DNA from 4 places in the Streptomyces sp. NPDC006510 genome. Region 1 is predicted to be linked to each of the others. Evidence: riboswitches for the same ligand, from Rfam matches in the RefSeq annotation. Region 1 holds a riboswitch; each other region holds the start of a gene.

Region 1 (4,434 bases):
GCAGCGCGATCAGGCCGGGGCTGCCGGAGGCCTGCGCCAGCGTCTCGTGGAACCAGCCGCCCAGCGAGCGCAGGTCCTCGCCCTCGCCGCGCCTGGCCCGGTCCTGGCCGAGCCGCACCAGACCGCGCAGCACCTTGAGGTGCGCCTCGGTGCGTCGTTGCGCGGCGCGCGCGGCACCCAGTGGCTCCAGCAGCGTGCGGACTTCCAGGAGGTCGGCCGCCTCCAGCTCGGTGGGTTCGGCGACGCAGGCACCCGCGTGCCGGCGGGTGACCACGAAACCCTCGGACTCCAGGGTGCGCAGCGCTTCCCGTACCGGGACGCGGGAAACTCCATATCGACGTGCCAGCAACTCCTCCGTGAGACGGCTGCCGCGTTCGAAGACACCGGAGACGATGTCGTCACGGATTGCCGTGCATACCGAATGTGCCGGAATGCGCATGTCCGAACCTCCGCCTCAATCCCCGCGAAACGCGGCCGGCCGACGCCTGTTCTGCGACTCTATTGCAATGCGGCCGCATTTCCGATGCCGGATGGAAATTCATGAATATCTTTTGGCACGGAGCGGTTCGGCGGCCAGGCATCGCCCGCGGACGCATGGCGGGCACGCCGAAGACCCCGGCACGCTGCCGGGGCCTTCGGTGAGGTACTGCGGTGGGGCGTCGGTCAGACGTTGACACCGTGGGCGCGCAGGTATGCGACCGGGTCCATGTCGGAGCCGTACGACGGCGTCGTCCGGGCCTCGAAGTGGAGGTGCGGTCCGGTGGAGTTGCCGGTCGAGCCGGAGAGGCCGATCTGCTGGCCCGCGGCGACGCTCTGGCCGACGGAGACACCGATCGAGGAGAGGTGGCCGTACTGCGTGTACGTGCCGTCCGCCATCCGGAGCACGATGTTGTTGCCGTACGCCCCGCCCCAGCCGGCCTCGACGACCGTACCGGCGCCGACGGCGACGACGGAGCTGCCGGACGCGGCGTGGAAGTCGATGCCCGAGTGACTGCCGGAGGACCAGAGCGAGCCGCTGGACTTGTAACCGGTGGTGACGTACGAACCGGCGACCGGGAGCCGGAAGGAGCCCAGCCGCGTGCGCTCGGCGGACCGGGCGGCGCGCGCCTTCTCGGCACGGGCCTCGGCGGCGCGCTTCGCGTCGGCCTCGGCCTTGGCCAGCGCCTTGGCCTTCGCCTCGGCCTTCTTCTTGGCCTCGGCCTTCCGCTGGGCCTCCGCCTTCGCCTTGGCCGCGACATCCGCCTGGTGCTGCTGCGCGTCGGCCTGGGCGTCGATCCGGTCGGCGAGGGTCTTGTCGATGGCGATGACCTGGTTGAGGCCGGTCTCGCTCGCGGAGGGGGCCTCGGAGTCCGCGGCGAGCGCAGGAGCGGCCAGGCCGCCGATGACGCCGGTGGTGGCCAGAGCCGCGACGCCGACGACCTTCGCGCTGCGGCGCGTCAGTCGGCTCGGGGCACGGTGCTTCCCGGTGGCACGGGTGAACGCCATGGAGTGGCTGATCCTTTCCTTCCTTCTCGCCTACCGGGTTAGCTGACGGGTTCGGAGCAGGAAGGTCTCCTACGGGTGCCTCGGCCCCATCGGGGCTCAGGCATCCGATTCACCCCAGGGACTGCGTGGGTCCCCGGCTCCCCAGGCTCGCGCCTGACGGGGACTCGGCGATGGCTGTCCGGTACGTCGCGGATGCGGCATAAGAGTGACGGACAGCCGAGCCGACGCTAAGCGGGGTCACTTTCATTCACCAAACGGACAGGCCATTTTGTAGCGCATCCCACAGGGCAGACAGGCAACCTCCCCCTCGGAACGGACAAAAGGGAAGACCCCGGTGAGATCTCGCTCACAGGGGTCTTCCTCTTGTCCCGGTATCCGGCGATATGTCGGAGGGTGAGGCCGCTCATGGTGGAGTGACCGGCCCGTCGGCCGACTCCCGCCGGACCGGTCGTCAGCCGGTGACCACCGACACCTCTCCGATGCCCAGAGCCCGGACGGGCTCCGCGATCCGAGCCGCGTCGCCGACGAGGACCGTGACCAGCCGGTCGCCCGGGAAGGCGTTGACGACCGCCGCGGTCGCCTCGACCGTGCCGGTCTCCGCGAGCCGGGCGTACAGCTGCGCCTGGTAGTCGTCCGGCAGGTGCTGCTCGACCTGGTCGGCGAGGGTGCCCGCGACGGAGGCCGCCGTCTCGAACTTCAGGGGTGCGACACCCACGAGGTTCTGCACGGCCGTCTCGCGCTCCTCGTCGGTCAGGCCCTCGGCCGCCAGGGTCCGCAGCACCGTCCACAGGTCCTTGAGCGCCGGTTCGGTGGACTCCGTGTCCACCGAACCGCTGATGGCGAGCATCGCGGCGCCGGTCGCCCCCGAGGCGGAGTCCGGGGCCGACGACCGCAGCACCTGGGCGAAGGCCCGTACCCCGTACGTGTAGCCCTTCTCCTCGCGCAGCACACGGTCGAGGCGGGAGGTGAGAGTGCCGCCCAGGCAGTACGTGCCGAGCACCTGGGCCGGCCACACGCTGTCGTGCCGGTCGGCGCCGATCCGGCCGATCAGCAGCTGCGTCTGCACCGCGCCCGGACGGTCGACGATCACCACCCGCCCGGTGTCGTCGGCGGTGATCGGCGGGGCCGGACGGGGCTCGGCGGTGTCTCCCGACCAGTCGCCGAGGGTGTCGGCGAGCAGCGCGTCCAGGTCGATGCCGGTGAGGTCTCCGACGACCACGGCGGTCGCCGTGGACGGCCGGACGTGGGCGTCGAAGAAGGCGCGCACGGCCGCCGAGTCGATCCGCTCCACCGTCTCCTCGGTGCCCTGGCGCGGGCGCGACATCCGTGCCGTGGCAGGGAAGAGCTCCTTGGAGAGCTGCTTGGCGGCCCGCCGGGCCGGGTTGGCCTGCTCGTGCGGGATCTCGTCGAGCCGGTTGCGTACCAGCCGCTCGACCTCGCTGTCGGCGAAGGCGGGCGCCCGCAGCGCCTCGGCGACCAGGGCGAGGGCCTTGGCCAGCCGGGAGGCCGGGACCTCCAGGGAGACCCGGATACCGGGGTGGTCGGCGTGCGCGTCGAGGGTGGCGCCGCAGCGCTCCAGCTCGGCGGCGAACTCCTCCGCGGTGTGCTTGTCGGTGCCCTCGGACAGTGCCCGGGACATGATCGTGGCCACACCGTCGAGGCCCTCGGGCTCGGCGTCCAGCGGGGCGTCGAGGAAGATCTCGACCGCCACGACCTGCTGACCGGGGCGGTGGCAGCGCAGCACCGTGAGGCCGTTGGGCAGGGCGCCGCGGTCCGGCGCGGGGAAGGCCCAGGGGCGGGCGACGCCGGGGGCCGGCTGCGGGTGGTACTGCATCGAAACTCCAGTCGCGGCAGCGTCGGTCACTTGTCCGCCCCTTCGTGCGCGTCGGTGTCGTCGGCGTCGGTCTCGTCGGTGTCCGCCGCGTCCGCGGGCTCGGCCGGTTCGACCGGCTCGTAGACCAGCACCGCCCGGTTGTCGGGGCGCAGCTGGGCCTTGGCGGCCGCCTGGACCTCCTCCGCGGTGACGTCGAGCACCCGCTGCACGGCGGTCAGGGCGAGCTGCGGGTCGTCGAACAGCACGGCGAACCGGCACAGTTCGTCGGCGCGGCCGGCGACCGTGCCGAGCCGGTCCAGCCACTCGCGCTCCAACTGGGCCTGCGCACGCTCCATCTCCTCGGGCGTGGGGCCCTCGGCGGCGAACCGGGCGAGCTCCTCGTCGACCGCGGCCTCGATCTGCGGCACCTCGACACCGCCGGACGTCTTGACGTCCAGCCAGCCGAGCGAGGGCGCACCTGCCAGCCGCAGCAGCCCGAACCCGGCTGCCACGGCCGTACGGTCACGGCGGACCAGGCGGTTGTGCAGCCGCGACGACTCGCCGCCGCCGAGCACGGTCAGCGCGAGGTCCGCCGCGTCGCACTCGCGGGTGCCGTCGTGCGGCAGCCGGTAGGCGGCCATCAGCGCCCGCGCCGGGACCTCCTCGCGCACCTCTTCGCGCAGCTGCTCGCCGATGATCGCGGGGAGCGTGCCGTCGCGCGGCGGCTGCTTGCCGTCGTGGGAAGGGATCGAGCCGAAGTACTTCTCGATCCAGGCGAGGGTCTGCTCGGGGTCGATGTCGCCGACGACCGAGAGCACCGCGTTGTTGGGCGCGTAGTACGTACGGAAGAAGGTGCGCGCGTCCTCCAGGGTCGCGGCGTCCAGGTCGGCCATCGAGCCGATCGGGGTGTGGTGGTAGGGGTGGCCCTCGGGGTAGGCCAGTGCCGTCAGCTTCTCGAACGCCGTGCCGTAGGGGACGTTGTCGTAGCGCTGGCGGCGCTCGTTCTTGACGACGTCGCGCTGGTTCTCCATGGACTCTTCGTCGAGCGCGGCGAGCAGCGAGCCCATGCGGTCGGCCTCAAGCCACAGGGCCAGCTCCAGCTGGTGCGTGGGCATGGTCTCGAAGTAGTTGGTGCG
Region 2 (4,434 bases), on a different contig from region 1:
TCACTACTGCCTGGGAGCGCCGCTCGCCCGGCTGGAGGGACAGACCGCACTCGCCACCCTGCTGAACCGCCTTCCGGACCTGCGATTTGCGGTGGAACCTACCGATTTGCGGTGGCGTGGCGGGCTCATCATGCGTGGACTTCGCACGCTCCCCGTGGAGTTCACACCGGGGCCCGCCGGCGCCGGAAATGACACCCTGTCAACTCTGTGACTTTCACGTGATCTGCGCTGCATCGACTTGTGACGCGCGTTCGAGTCCCGCTAGGTTCACCGTTCGACTCACCAGTCACACGTCAGTCACACGGAAGGCAACCCCATGGGCTCCGCGAACGGCAGACACCGTCGCCCCCGTCAGGCACCCGCCATCGTCGTCGCCGCGGGTGTGACCGGATCGGCCATCGCCATCCCGCTGCTCGGCGCCTCCGGCGCGCACGCGGCCGACGCCACGACCTGGGACCGGGTGGCCGAGTGCGAGAGCGGTGGCATGTGGAGCGCCGACCTCGGCAACGGCTACTACGGGGGTCTGCAGTTCTCGCAGGAGACCTGGAAGGCGTACGGCGGTGAGGCGTACGCGGAGCGCGCCGACCTCGCCAGCCGGGCGCAGCAGATAGCGGTGGCCCAGAAGGTGCTGGACGACCGGGGCCCGCAGGCCTGGCCCAGCTGTGCGGTCATCTCCGGCCTCGCCGCGGACGGGACGCTGCCGGGCGTCGACCCGGGCTCCGTACCCGCCGACGACCCGACCGGGAGCGCGAAGCCGGCTGACGACGCGTCGGCGGACCCGTCCGACGACACGACGCCCTCCGAGCGCGCCTCGGACGGTACGGACGCCGTGGACGGCACCGACGGCTCGGACGAGGCCGGCAAGCCGTCAGGGGGGACCTCGCCGTCCCCGAAGCCCTCGGCCTCGACCACCCCGTCCCCCGACGCGCCCTCGGACGCACCCCGTGACCCGTCCGGCTCGCCCGACTCGTCCACCGGTGTGGGCGGCAAGCACCGCGGCGCGCCGGCCAGTGAGGGGAGCCGCGGCACGGACGGCGGCGGCCGGGAGTCGGGCCGTCATGCCTCCCGCGGCGGCAACGACGCGCGCGACACGGCCGAGCCGGCGGCTGACGGCGCGTACACCGTGCGCCCCGGCGACAACCTCTGGTCGATTGCTGACGCACAGAAGGTTCCCGGCGGCTGGCCCGCACTCTATGAGGCCAACAAGGGTGCCGTCGGCTCCGACCCGGACCTCATCCTCCCTGGCCAGAGCCTCGATCTCGATGTGAAGACCAAGTGAGGGAAGTCTGATAATCGACTAAAAGCGCCTCAAAAACTGGGGCAGTTCAGGGACCTATGTCCACTTATGCGCAAGTGAGACATGGGTCTCTTTGCGTCAACTGGCGTGTCGCGCCCGGGGGGCCCTCCCGTATCGCGTCCCACCTGCGGAAACGATGGTTCTTCAGATGCAAGTACGGGCCGATTGTCCGATGTGTCCATCTTTGAATGTGAGGGTTGCGTATGTTTACGGTCGGAATCGCTCGCACCGCGGGCCCCGTCGACCGTCACGCCGAATCCTGCCGTCGGTCGAAGGGAACAGACGCGTAAAGCGCCGTAGGCAGGAGCGGGGGACCCAGGTAAGCGCCGGACCCGATCGTCGAAAGACGCATCAGGACCGGCTTGGGGTGAAGTCGCGTGCTAGGACGTGCGACCGGGCAACTCACTTGGCCCGAACCCGACAGCTCACCTCGCAGGCGTCGGTGAGGAGAAGTTCCATGCTGCTTTCCAGCAAGGGCAAGCACCGCCGCCCGTCCAAGGCCGTCCGTATCGCCACGCTCGCCGGTGTCGCCGGTGCCGCCGTCGCCGTGCCCCTGATGGGCGCGACCAACGCCTCCGCCGCCTCCGTCGCCACCTGGGACGCCGTCGCCCAGTGCGAGTCCGGTGGCAACTGGTCCATCAACACCGGCAACGGCTACTACGGCGGGCTGCAGTTCTCGCAGTCCAGCTGGGCCGCCGCCGGCGGTACGCAGTACGCCGCCCGTGCCGACCTGGCCACCAAGGCCCAGCAGATCGCCACCGCCGAGAAGCTCCTCGACATGCAGGGTCCGGGTGCCTGGGCCTGCGCCGGTGCCGGCGGCCTGACCAACGACGGTGTCGACCCGGGTGTCGACACCGGCTCCTCCTCGAACTCCGGCGCCTCCGAGCAGCAGAGCGCCCCGGCCGCCCCGAAGCAGCAGTCGCAGCCGGCCCAGCAGGCCCAGCCGAAGCAGAGCGAGCGCACCGAGGCCCCCGCCGCCTCCCGCTCCGAGCGCTCCGCCGCCCCGCAGGCCGAGTCGAAGAAGACCGTCACCACCCCGACCGGCGAGAAGGTCAAGAAGGGCGACGGCGAGTACAAGGTCGTCTCCGGCGACTCGCTGAGCCAGATCGCCGCCGACCACAAGGTCGAGGGTGGCTGGCAGCAGCTGTTCGAGCTGAACAAGGACATCGTCAAGGACGCCGACCTGATCTACCCGGGTCAGCAGCTGCACCTGACGAAGTAGTCACGGCTCTCTCCTCCCTGAGCACCCCGGCCCGGCGCGCATCCCCCGTATGCGCCGGGCCGGGGTTCCGCCGTCTGTGCTCGGGAGAGCGCCGGACCGTTCAAGTGTTGTAGTTACCGACCAGTAAATTTCTGGCTGTTTGCCCGGCAATGTGAGCCCTTGGGTCCTTTTTCGTCCCAGGGGCCGGGCGGTCGGCCGACTGATCGGGCCGGGCCGGTTAGGCTCTTGTCGCAAGGCCAAAGTGACCCTGCACAACCAGCGTCATATCCCAGAAGGAGATGCCTCGTGCCGTCCATCGACGTCGTCGTAGCCCGGGAAATCCTCGACTCCCGCGGAAACCCCACGGTCGAGGTAGAGGTCGGCCTCGACGACGGCAGCACGGGCCGTGCTGCCGTTCCGTCCGGCGCCTCCACCGGTGCGTTCGAGGCCATTGAGCTTCGCGACGGTGACCCCAACCGCTACCAGGGCAAGGGCGTCGAGAAGGCCGTCCTCGCCGTGATCGAGCAGATCGGTCCGGAGCTCGTCGGCTACGACGCCACCGAGCAGCGGCTGATCGACCAGGCGATGTTCGACCTGGACGCCACCGAGAACAAGGGCTCGCTCGGCGCCAACGCCATCCTCGGCGTCTCGCTGGCCGTCGCCCACGCCGCCTCCGAGGCCTCGGACCTGCCGCTGTTCCGCTACCTCGGCGGCCCGAACGCGCACCTGCTGCCCGTTCCGATGATGAACATCCTCAACGGCGGTTCGCACGCCGACTCCAACGTGGACATCCAGGAGTTCATGATCGCGCCGATCGGCGCCGAGTCCTTCTCCGAGGCCCTGCGCTGGGGTGCCGAGGTCTACCACACGCTGAAGAAGGTCCTGAAGACCAAGGGCCTGTCGACCGGTCTCGGCGACGAGGGCGGCTTCGCGCCGAACCTGGAGTCGAACCGCGCCGCCCTCGACCTCATCATCGAGGCCATCAAGGAAGCCGGCTACGCCCCGGGCAAGGACATCGCGCTCGCGCTCGACGTCGCCGCGTCCGAGTTCTACAAGGACGGCAAGTACGAGTTCGAGGGCAAGTCCCGTTCGGCCGCCGAGATGACCGAGTACTACGAGGAGCTCGTCTCCGCGTACCCGCTGGTCTCCATCGAGGACCCGCTGTACGAGGACGACTGGGCCGGCTGGAAGGTCATCACCGACAAGCTCGGCGCCAAGGTGCAGATCGTCGGCGACGACCTCTTCGTCACCAACCCGGAGCGCCTGGCCCGCGGCATCGAGGAGGGCTCCGCCAACGCCCTGCTCGTCAAGGTCAACCAGATCGGCTCGCTGACCGAGACCCTGGACGCCGTCGAGCTGGCCCAGCGCAACGGCTTCAAGTGCATGATGTCGCACCGTTCCGGCGAGACCGAGGACGTCACCATCGCCGACCTCGCGGTCGCCGTGAACTGCGGCCAGATCAAGACCGGCGCCCCGGCCCGCTCGGACCGCGTCGCCAAGTACAACCAGCTGCTGCGCATCGAGGAGATCCTCGACGACGCCGCGGTGTACGCGGGCCGCTCGGCGTTCCCGCGGTTTCGCTCCGCGAACCAGTAGGCACAGCGCTCCGCGAACCAGTAGGCACAGCGCTCCGCGAACCAGTAGGCACAGCAAGGGCTGATCCCTTCCGGCCCGTCAGGGGCCGGAGGTCATGGCGTCCGTCCGTCCCCGTACTCGGTCCCGTACCGTGTGCGGGGACGGACGTGTGTAGTGGGGAGGCGGAGACATGGCCGCGAAGGACCGGGACCGGTTCTCCACCGCGACCCGGCTGCGGCTGCTCGGCGAGCAGACCGCTGCCCGTGTCTACCGGTCCCAGAACCGCCGCCAGGCCCGCCGCTCACGGCTCACCGGCCGGGCGGCCTTCCTCGCGCTCGTCGTCTGCTCCCTCGTGGTCGCG
Region 3 (4,434 bases), on a different contig from region 1:
CAACAGTGTGCGCGCCGCTTCACTGCGTGACGGCAACCAGGAGCTCATCGCGGCCAACCGCATCGTGGAGAACCTGCCCGCCCTGGCCGACGCGGCCGCCCGCGGCATGTCCGGCGCCGACCTCACCGTTCTCAACGGCACCAATGGTGTCAACGAGATGGCGGCGGGCGTCGTCGGCCAGGGGCTGGCGATCCTCCACTCGTTGCAGCGGGGCGCGAACCCGGTGAAGCCGCCGGCGGTCCATGGGAAGGCCACTTCCGCTCCCCGTATCTCCGAGACGAATCCGTCCTGATGCGGCAGGGGTGACGGCCGGGGCGAAGGTCGGGGGTGAAGGCCGGGAGAACCCGAGTGGTCAAAAGAGCGCCGGACATGCCGTAGAGTTGTGTTCACCGACGCGGGGTGGAGCAGCTCGGTAGCTCGCTGGGCTCATAACCCAGAGGTCGCAGGTTCAAATCCTGTCCCCGCTACTGAAGAATTCAGGCCCGGCACGCATACAGCGTGCCGGGTCTGAATCGTTCGGTCCGTGGCCCGCGCGCAGCGGCCGGGGCAGCGGCCGGGTCTGGGCGGTACGTGAGCCACACCACATGTGTCCCCCCATTGGCCGACGAGGAGTCGCCGCCGCGTTCCGCTCCGGTGAGCCTGGGGTGGGGCGCGGTACCGTCCGCAGCCGCGCGCGTACCGGGCAGGAGACCACAGGTGTGGAAGCGGGAGAAGCGGCGTGGCAGGCAGGCCGGGGGCGGGGCCCGTACCCGGTCGTTCGTGCGCACCCTGCCCGCCCTGATGATTCTCGGCGGGCTGGTGTTCGACCTCCTCACCCCGCCGACCTTCACCGCCATTCCGTTGTTCGTGGCCGCTCCGCTGATCGCCGCCCCGTTCTTCTCGCTGGCCAGCACCATCCGCACCGGTATCGCCTCGATGCTGGCCGTCATCGCGCTGCGGCTGTACAGCAGCACGTTGCCGGACGTCGTGCCGTTGATCGAGCTGCTCACCCTGGCCACCGTCTCGGTCCTCGCGGTCGTGATCAACGGGGTCGTGCGGCGCGGCAACGAGCAGCTGGCCTCCGCGCGCTTCGTCGCGGAGACGGCCATGCGCGCGGTACTGCCGCAGCCGGCCGACCGGACCGGCGGACTGCATGTCGCGGCGCGGTACGAGGCTGCGCAGGCGGACGAGTTCGTCGGCGGCGACCTGTTCGCCGTGGCGGACACCCCGCAGGGGGTGCGGCTGGTGGTCGGGGACGTACGGGGGAAGGGGCTCGACGCCGTGGAGACGGTGGCGGTGGTCATCGGGGCGTTCCGTGAGGCGGCCGAGCAGGAACCCTCGCTGGAGGGGGTGGCGGGGCGGCTGGAGCGGGCGCTGGCACGGGAGGAGGCGCGGCGGGGCGGGCTCGACGCGCTGGAGGGCTTCATCACCGCCGTGCTGGCCGAGATCCCGCCCGGGCTGGCCCGGGTGCGGATCGTCAACCGCGGTCACCCCGAGCCGATCCTGCTGCACCCGGGCGGGGCGCTGGAGGTGCTGAAGCCCTCCGTGCCCGCGCTGCCGCTCGGGATGGGCCTGGGGGTGTGGCAGGAGCACACGGACGAGTGGGACCTGTCGGCCGGTACGACCCTGCTCCTCTACACGGACGGCCTCTCCGAGGCGCGGAACGCCGAGGGGGTCTTCTACGATCCGGCGGCCCGGTTGCGCGGGCGGATCTTTCCGGGGCCCGAGGAACTGCTGTCCGCGCTGACCGACGACGTGCGCCTGCACACGGGTGGCGAGACGACCGACGACATGGCGTTGCTCGCGGTCGCACGTCCCGCGGAGGGGCAGCCGGACCGGCGGAGGACCGTGCGGATCGTCGGTGCTGAGGAGGCGTGAGGGGCGGGTGCGGTGCGGGGGTGCGGTGCGGGGGTGCGACGGGTGCGATGCCACCGTGCGTAACCGAAGGGCGTCGCTCCGCATAACATTTGACGCAACATCAGAAACGGGGTAGTGGCTGAGGGTCGGTCAACTCATCCGATTCCGCCCGCTTTTGCCCCGTAAAGTCCAGGCCAAAGACGTGAACGATCAGTGGGAACGGCTTGGAATACGACCCCGGTGTCTATTAACGTTCGATAACGCAGCGCGGTCGTCCCAGCCGTCGTCAGTGGCGGCACCGTGCGCGAGCGCCGAATTCCGCAAGGGAACCGGGGAACCACCTACATGGGGTGAATCGGACACCTGTGTCTCGTGAGAGGCGGAGGGGCCCGTAGGAGACCTTCCTGCTCCGAACCCGTCAGCTAACCCGGTAGGCGAGAAGGAAGGAAAGGAGTGCGCCCCCGTGGCGTCCAACAAGCCTGCCCCCGAGGCCCCGTCTCGGTTCAATCCCGACTACGGCACCGGTTACGGAGCCGACTTCGGCACCGAGCCCGGCGGCGACTTCACCGGCGAATTCACCGGTGAGTTCGGCAGCGACTTCCGCGCCGACGGCAACGGCGAGTCCGACCGCGGCTGGGACGAGTGGAACCCCACCGAGGAGTCCGTCCGCCCGGTGCGCGGCAAGCACCGCGTCGCCAAGCAGCGCAACGGACTCGCCCGCAGCTCCACGGTGCTGGGTGTCGGCGTCATCGCGGCGGTCGGCGCGGGCGGCATGGCCACCGCGCAGAGCAAGCCGCCGGTCTCCATCTCCGTGCCCGACTCCATCGCGGACAACCTCCCCGACGCCAAGTCCCTTCCCGGCGTGGGCTCCTTGTTCTCCGACGAGTCCGAGACGGACAAGACCGAGGTCGCGGCCGCCACCGCCCCGCTGACCACCGCCGGCATCACCACCGCCGAGGCCGAGCAGGGCACGACGGATGCGGGCGAGGCGCTCCGCGCCCGCATCCTCCAGCAGGCCGAGCAGCAGCAGGACGCCGCCGCGGCCGAGGCCAAGGCGACCCAGGAGAAGGAAGCCGCCGAGAAGGCCGCCGCCGAGGCCGAGAAGCAGCAGGACGAGGCCAAGGCCAAGGCCGCCGCCGAGAAGAAGAAGGCGGAGGAGGAGGCCAAGAAGAAGGCGGAGGCCCTGCGGCTCGCCAAGCTCGCCGCCAGCTACGCCATCCCGACCTCCTCGTACACGATCACCTCGACCTTCGGCCAGGCCGGCTCGATGTGGTCCTCCGGCTACCACACCGGCCTCGACTTCGCGGCCCCGACCGGCACCCCGATCAAGGCCGTGCACGGCGCCACGGTCAAGTCGGCCGGCTGGTCCGGTGCGTACGGCTACCGCACGGTGCTGGAACTCGACGACGGCACGGAGCTGTGGTTCTGCCACCAGTCCTCGATCGGTGTCAGCGTCGGCCAGAAGGTCAGCACCGGTGACACCATCGGCCGGGTCGGCGCGACCGGCAACGTGACGGGACCGCACCTCCACATGGAGGTCCACACCGCCGACGGCACGGGCATCGACCCGATGGCCTGGCTCCGCGGCAAGGGCCTCAACCCCTGAGGCGACGCCCGCCCCGCGGGCCTCTTGATCCGAGCCGGTTCGCCGGCCGACGAACCCCGGCAGTCCTGACGCTCACCCCCCGACGTCAGGGCTGCCGGTCTGTTGTGAGCGGTGGGGAAGAGCGGGCGGTGGGGCAGAGGGCAGCGAGGAAGAGCGGCCGGTGGGGGAGAGCCGGCGGTGGGGAAAACGGCGAGCACCTGGAATAGCGGGCCCGCCGGAATTCGTTGATCCACTTATGACTTCTCTTCGCAGGCTGGGCCCTTCCGACCTTCAGGTCTTCCCGCTCGCTCTCGGCGGCAACGTCTTCGGCTGGACCGCCGACGAGGCGCAGTCGTTCGCCGTGCTGGACGCCTACGCCGCGGCCGGAGGCAACTTCATCGACACCGCCGACGGCTACTCCGCCTGGGTTCCGGGCAACGAGGGCGGGGAGTCGGAGACGGTCATCGGCAAGTGGCTGGCCTCCCGCTCCGACCGCGCCGACATCGTCGTCGCCACCAAGGTCTCCACCCACCCCTCGTACCGGGGGCTCGCGCCCGTCAACATCAAGGCCGCGGCCGAGGCGTCGCTGCGTCGGCTCGGCACCGACCGCATCGATCTCTACTACACGCACTTCGATGACGAGACCGTCCCGGTCGAGGACATCATCACCGCCCTCGACCAGCTGGTGAAGGAGGGCAAGGTCCGGGAGATCGCCGCCTCCAACATCAGCCCCGAGCGGCTCCAGGCCTCCCTGGACTTCTCGGAGCGCGAGGGGCTGGCCCGCTACGTCGCCCTGCAGCCGCACTACAACCTGGTCTCCCGCGACACGTACGAGGGCGAACTCCAGGACACGGCCGCCCGCGCCGGGCTCGCCGCCGTGCCGTACTTCGCCCTGGCTTCCGGCTTCCTCACCGGCAAGTACCGTCCGGGCGCCACGGTGGAGAGCGCGCGGGCCGAGAGCGTCAGCAAGTACCGGGACTCGGAGCGGGGACAGAAGGTCCTGGCCGCCCTGG
Region 4 (4,434 bases), on a different contig from region 1:
GGGCATTTGGTCGATCGGCGCGATCCGGACCGGCGCTCCGGGGCGCGGGGCGTGGATCATCTGTCCGTTGCCGATGTAGAGCCCGACATGGCTGATGCCGGAGTAGAAGAACACCAGGTCGCCCGGGGCGAGTTCGGTGCGCGAGACACGCCGGCCGGCGTTGATCTGGGTGTACGTGGTCCGGGGGAGCGAGACACCGGCGGAGCGCCAGGCGGCCTGGGTGAGCCCGGAGCAGTCGAACGAGGAGGGGCCGGTGGCGCCCCAGACGTACGGCTTGCCGAGTGCCCCGTACGCGAACGCGACGGCCTCGGCGGCGCGGGCGTTCGGCGCCCGGACGGGGCCGCGCGCGGTGGCGCGGTCGGCGCGGTCGGCGGTACGCGCGCCGGCCGAACCGTGGTCGGAGTTCTCGTAGGCGCTGCGCTCGGGCGGGGTCAGCCGGGCGAGGAGCTGCTGGGCACCGGCCAGCTTGGTCGTGATCGTCGCCTTGTGCTTCTTCAGTTCGGCCCGGCGGGAGGCGAGTGCGGCCAGCTTCCCCTCGGCCTGCGAGCGCAGCATGGCGATCTGGGCGACCTGATGGCGGACCTTGTCGAGCGCGGCGGCCCGGCGGTCGCCGATCCGGTCCACGTACGACGCCCGCTCCAGGTACTGGTCGGGGTCGGAGGAGAGCGCCAGCTGCACGGACGTGCCGAGGCCGCCGGTGCGGTACTGCGCGGCGGCGAACGAACCCAGCGCGTCGCGCGAGGCGTTGAGGCGCTCGGTCCTGCGGGCGGCCTCGTCGCGCAGGGTGTCGAGGGCGTCCTCCGCGGCGTCGGCCTTCTCCTTCGCGCCGTTGTACTGCTCGGTGGCGACCTCCGCGTCGTGGTACAGCCGGTCCACCTCGGCCTTGACCTGGGCGGGGGTGCGCTGCGGATCGGCGTGCGCCGGGCCCGGCAGTGCGGCGGCGGTGGCGGCCCCGGCGAGGGCGAGGGTCGCCGCGGTGCGGGCAGCAGGGCCGGTGTACGGGCGCTGCTTGGGTTTTCGATGCGCTGCCACGAGGGCGTGCGTCCTTCCTGACGACTGCCCGTCGGGGGCTACCGACGGGCCCGCCACAACTCCTGGCGGGGCGACCGGTGCGCCGTCCGCGTACGGAGCGGCGGTGCGGGCGGTCACCTGATCAGGGACGCTAAACCCGGGGCACGGGCAGGAGTCGTAATGACGCTTATTGTCTGAATTTGGCGTGGCGATGTCGTCCAGTGATCGGGAAAATTGCACCAGAGTCAGGCAATTGGTACAGGTGTGAGTGAAGCGATCGGGAAGGTGTACCTGCCTGCCGAGTGGTGATATGGCCGGGGCTAGGCTGCGGCCTCATGGACGTACTCATTCATGTCTTCGTCGCCCTGCACATCATCGGCATCGCCTCCCTGCTGGGCGGTTTCCTGACCCAGATGAAGGCGATGGGCGCGGGAACGGCCCGGTTCGTCCCGGCGATGCTGCACGGTGCGCTGACCATGCTGGTCACCGGTGTCGCACTGGTCGGGCTGAACGAGGCCGACGGCAACCACGTGAACAACATCAAGATCGGCGTCAAGACGCTGGTCCTGGTCGTCATCCTCGCGCTCGTCTACATCAAGCGGGACGAGGAGACGGTCGACAAGGGCGCCTTCGCGGCGGTGGGCGGACTGACGGTGCTCAACATCTTCATCGCCACGCTCTGGACCTGATCCCGCCCGCGCCGCGCCGCCCCGGCACCGGGGCGGCGCGGCGCGTGGAGGCCTGCTACGCCGGCCGCACGCTGCCGTGGATCGGCATGTAGTAGATCGACTCCTCGCGCACGTTCGCCCCGGGCTTCGGCGCGTGGATCATCATCCCGTCACCCTTGTAGATGCCGACGTGGCTGATGTCGTCGTAGAAGAAGACCAGGTCCCCCGGCCGCAGGTCCGCCGTGGCGACCCGGGTGCCGATCTTGACCTGGTCCCAGGTGGTCCGCGGTATGTCCACGCCCGCCGACTTCCACGCGGCCTGGGTGAGCCCGGAGCAGTCGTACGACGCCGGGCCCGTCGCGCCCCAGACGTACGGCTTGCCGATCTGGGCCCTGGCGAAGGCGAGGACCTTCTCCGCCTTGGTGGTCGCGTCGCTGTCCGAGCCGGTACCGGTGCCCGTGCCGGAGCCAGTCCCTGTACCGCTGCCGGAACCCGACTCCTTCGCGGCCTCCTCGGCCTTGCGGTCCGCCTCCGCCTTCGCGGCGGCCTGCTGCTTCGCCAGCTCCTCGGCCTTGCGCCTGGCCTCCGCCTCCTTCTTGCGCTCGATCTCCGCGAGCCGCGCCTTCTCCTCGGCGGTCAGCTTCGACAGCAGCGTGCGCGCCTCGCCCAGCTTCGTCCGGACGTCCTGCTTGCTGGTGCGCAGCGTGTTCTGCGTCGTCGTCAGCGTCTCCAGGCTCCGCACGGCCTCGGCGCGCTTCTTGGACGCCTTGGCCTGCTGCGTACGGAAGTCCGTGATCGCCTGCTGCTGCCGGCTGGTCATCCGGTCCATCAACTGGCTCTGGTCGAAGTACGACTGCGGGTCGTCGGCCAGGAAGAACGTGGCGTTCGGCGTGATGGAGCCGCTGCGGTACTGCGCGGCCGCGTAGGCGCCGAGCGTCCTGCGCGCCTCGTTGAGCTTGTCGGCGCGCTTCGCGACGTCGTCCAGCAGGGCGTCGACCTTGGCGCGCTGGGCGGCGGAGGCTTCCTTCGCCTGGTTGTACTGCTGGGTCGCGGTGCCCGCCTGCCGGTAGAGCTCGTCGACCTTCTTCTGGACGTCCTCGATGCCGGGCTTCGGATCGGGAGCGGCCGTGGCGCTCTGCGTGGAGAGCAGGGTCACGGACGCCAGTGCCGCCGTGGTGAGCCCGACGGCCGGTGCGGTGGTGCGCACCCGGGTGCGCGGTTTGCGATGCGACGCCAAGGCCGGCATCTCCTTCCGTGGACCGCCTACCGGGTTAGCTGTCGGGTTCGGGCGGAACGGAAGGCTGCCCTACGGTCCGAGTGGGGGATAAGGACCGATTCACCCCGGTGCTGCGTATGGGTCCCCGGTTCCGAACTCCCGCGGAGGCAGCCCGGATTCGGCGGAGGCGCCCGCTCGGCGTGGTTCGCCTCAAGGGGGTACGGGCCGCCCGGTCGAGCACGCTAGCCAACCCATGGTGCTGCTGTGAAGGTTGATGTTCGATATGCCCGATACGTTTTCGTGACCTTGTCGAAGCGGCGTGCCCGGAGCGGGCAAGGGTCCCTGATTCCTTACGCGGTGTGGGCGCGCACCTCCGCTGGGTGTCCGTCGTAGGCGCGCGGTTCGCCATGCGGCCGACGGGTGTCCGTGCGGCGGCCTAGACTCGACAAGCGATGAGCAGCCTCTTTGACGACAGCTTCCTGGCCGGCCTCCAGCACTCGGAGGAAGAGCCCCCGCCGCCCCCCGAGGACTCCGCACCCGAAGCGGTGCCGGAGGACCTCTTCGCGGGCGTGTTCGACGGGCCCCCGCCGCCCAGGGACGCCTACTACCGCGACGGCGCGCACCGCCCCGTCATCGACTCCGCGGCGCTCCTCGACGGGCTGAACACCGAGCAGCGTGCCGCCGTCGTCCACGCGGGGTCCCCGCTGCTCATCGTCGCCGGGGCCGGCTCGGGCAAGACCCGGGTGCTGACCCACCGGATCGCCCACCTCCTCGCGGAGCGCGGGGTGCACCCCGGCCAGATCCTGGCGATCACCTTCACCAACAAGGCCGCGGGCGAGATGAAGGAGCGCGTCGAGCAGCTCGTCGGACCGCGCGCCAACGCGATGTGGGTCATGACCTTCCACAGCGCGTGCGTACGCATCCTGCGCCGCGAGTCGAAGAAGCTCGGCTTCACCTCGTCGTTCTCGATCTACGACGCCGCCGACTCCAAGCGGCTGATGGCCCTGGTCTGCCGCGATCTCGACCTGGACCCGAAGCGCTTCCCGCCGAAGTCGTTCACGGCCAAGGTCTCCAACCTGAAGAACGAGCTGATCGACGAGGAGACCTTCGCCGGCCAGGCCGCGGACGGCTTCGAGAAGACCCTCGCCCAGGCCTACGCGATGTACCAGTCCCGGCTGCGCGAGGCCAACGCGCTGGACTTCGACGACATCATCATGACGACAGTCCACCTGCTCCAGGCGTTCCCGGACGTCGCCGAGCACTACCGCCGCCGCTTCCGGCACGTCCTGGTCGACGAGTACCAGGACACCAACCACGCCCAGTACACCCTCGTACGGGAGCTGGTCGGCCCGGCGGGCGAGGGCGACGCCCCGGCCGAGCTGTGCGTCGTGGGTGACGCGGACCAGTCGATCTACGCCTTCCGCGGCGCGACCATCCGCAACATCCTCCAGTTCGAGGAGGACTACCCGAACGCGACCACGATCCTGCTGGAGCAGAACTACCGCTCCACGCAGACGATCCTGTCCGCCGCCAACGCGG

The links. A riboswitch is a leader RNA that binds a small molecule or an ion and turns the genes downstream of it on or off. The one in region 1 is predicted to bind cyclic di-AMP.
Positions count from the first base shown of each region.
Region 2: linked by a shared signal. The riboswitch ahead of ABZY11_RS04690 (transglycosylase family protein) and the one ahead of ABZY11_RS39250 (M23 family metallopeptidase) in region 1 are both predicted to bind cyclic di-AMP.
Region 3: linked by a shared signal. The riboswitch ahead of ABZY11_RS18675 (M23 family metallopeptidase) and the one ahead of ABZY11_RS39250 (M23 family metallopeptidase) in region 1 are both predicted to bind cyclic di-AMP.
Region 4: linked by a shared signal. The riboswitch ahead of ABZY11_RS21925 (NlpC/P60 family protein) and the one ahead of ABZY11_RS39250 (M23 family metallopeptidase) in region 1 are both predicted to bind cyclic di-AMP.

Region 1 covers NZ_JBEXPH010000246.1:3,000-7,433, reverse strand. The annotation lists gene ABZY11_RS39255 (GntR family transcriptional regulator) at 1-439, opposite strand, end outside; gene ABZY11_RS39250 (M23 family metallopeptidase) at 664-1,485, opposite strand; cyclic di-AMP (ydaO/yuaA leader) riboswitch at 1,499-1,665, opposite strand; gene ABZY11_RS39245 (pitrilysin family protein) at 1,937-3,319, opposite strand; gene ABZY11_RS39240 (pitrilysin family protein) at 3,346-4,434, opposite strand, start outside.
Region 2 covers NZ_JBEXPH010000008.1:69,895-74,328, reverse strand. The annotation lists gene ABZY11_RS04700 (cytochrome P450) at 1-211, shown strand, start outside; gene ABZY11_RS04695 (transglycosylase family protein) at 317-1,279, shown strand; cyclic di-AMP (ydaO/yuaA leader) riboswitch at 1,580-1,751, shown strand; gene ABZY11_RS04690 (transglycosylase family protein) at 1,755-2,519, shown strand; gene eno (phosphopyruvate hydratase) at 2,805-4,094, shown strand; gene ABZY11_RS04680 (septum formation initiator family protein) at 4,264-4,434, shown strand, end outside.
Region 3 covers NZ_JBEXPH010000055.1:15,426-19,859, forward strand. The annotation lists gene ABZY11_RS18660 (SPFH domain-containing protein) at 1-292, shown strand, start outside; tRNA gene ABZY11_RS18665 (tRNA-Met) at 394-467, shown strand; gene ABZY11_RS18670 (PP2C family protein-serine/threonine phosphatase) at 697-1,857, shown strand; cyclic di-AMP (ydaO/yuaA leader) riboswitch at 2,136-2,288, shown strand; gene ABZY11_RS18675 (M23 family metallopeptidase) at 2,300-3,442, shown strand; gene ABZY11_RS18680 (aldo/keto reductase) at 3,678-4,434, shown strand, end outside.
Region 4 covers NZ_JBEXPH010000071.1:28,787-33,220, forward strand. The annotation lists gene ABZY11_RS21915 (NlpC/P60 family protein) at 1-1,032, opposite strand, end outside; gene ABZY11_RS21920 (hypothetical protein) at 1,347-1,700, shown strand; gene ABZY11_RS21925 (NlpC/P60 family protein) at 1,756-2,925, opposite strand; cyclic di-AMP (ydaO/yuaA leader) riboswitch at 2,924-3,089, opposite strand; gene pcrA (DNA helicase PcrA) at 3,348-4,434, shown strand, end outside.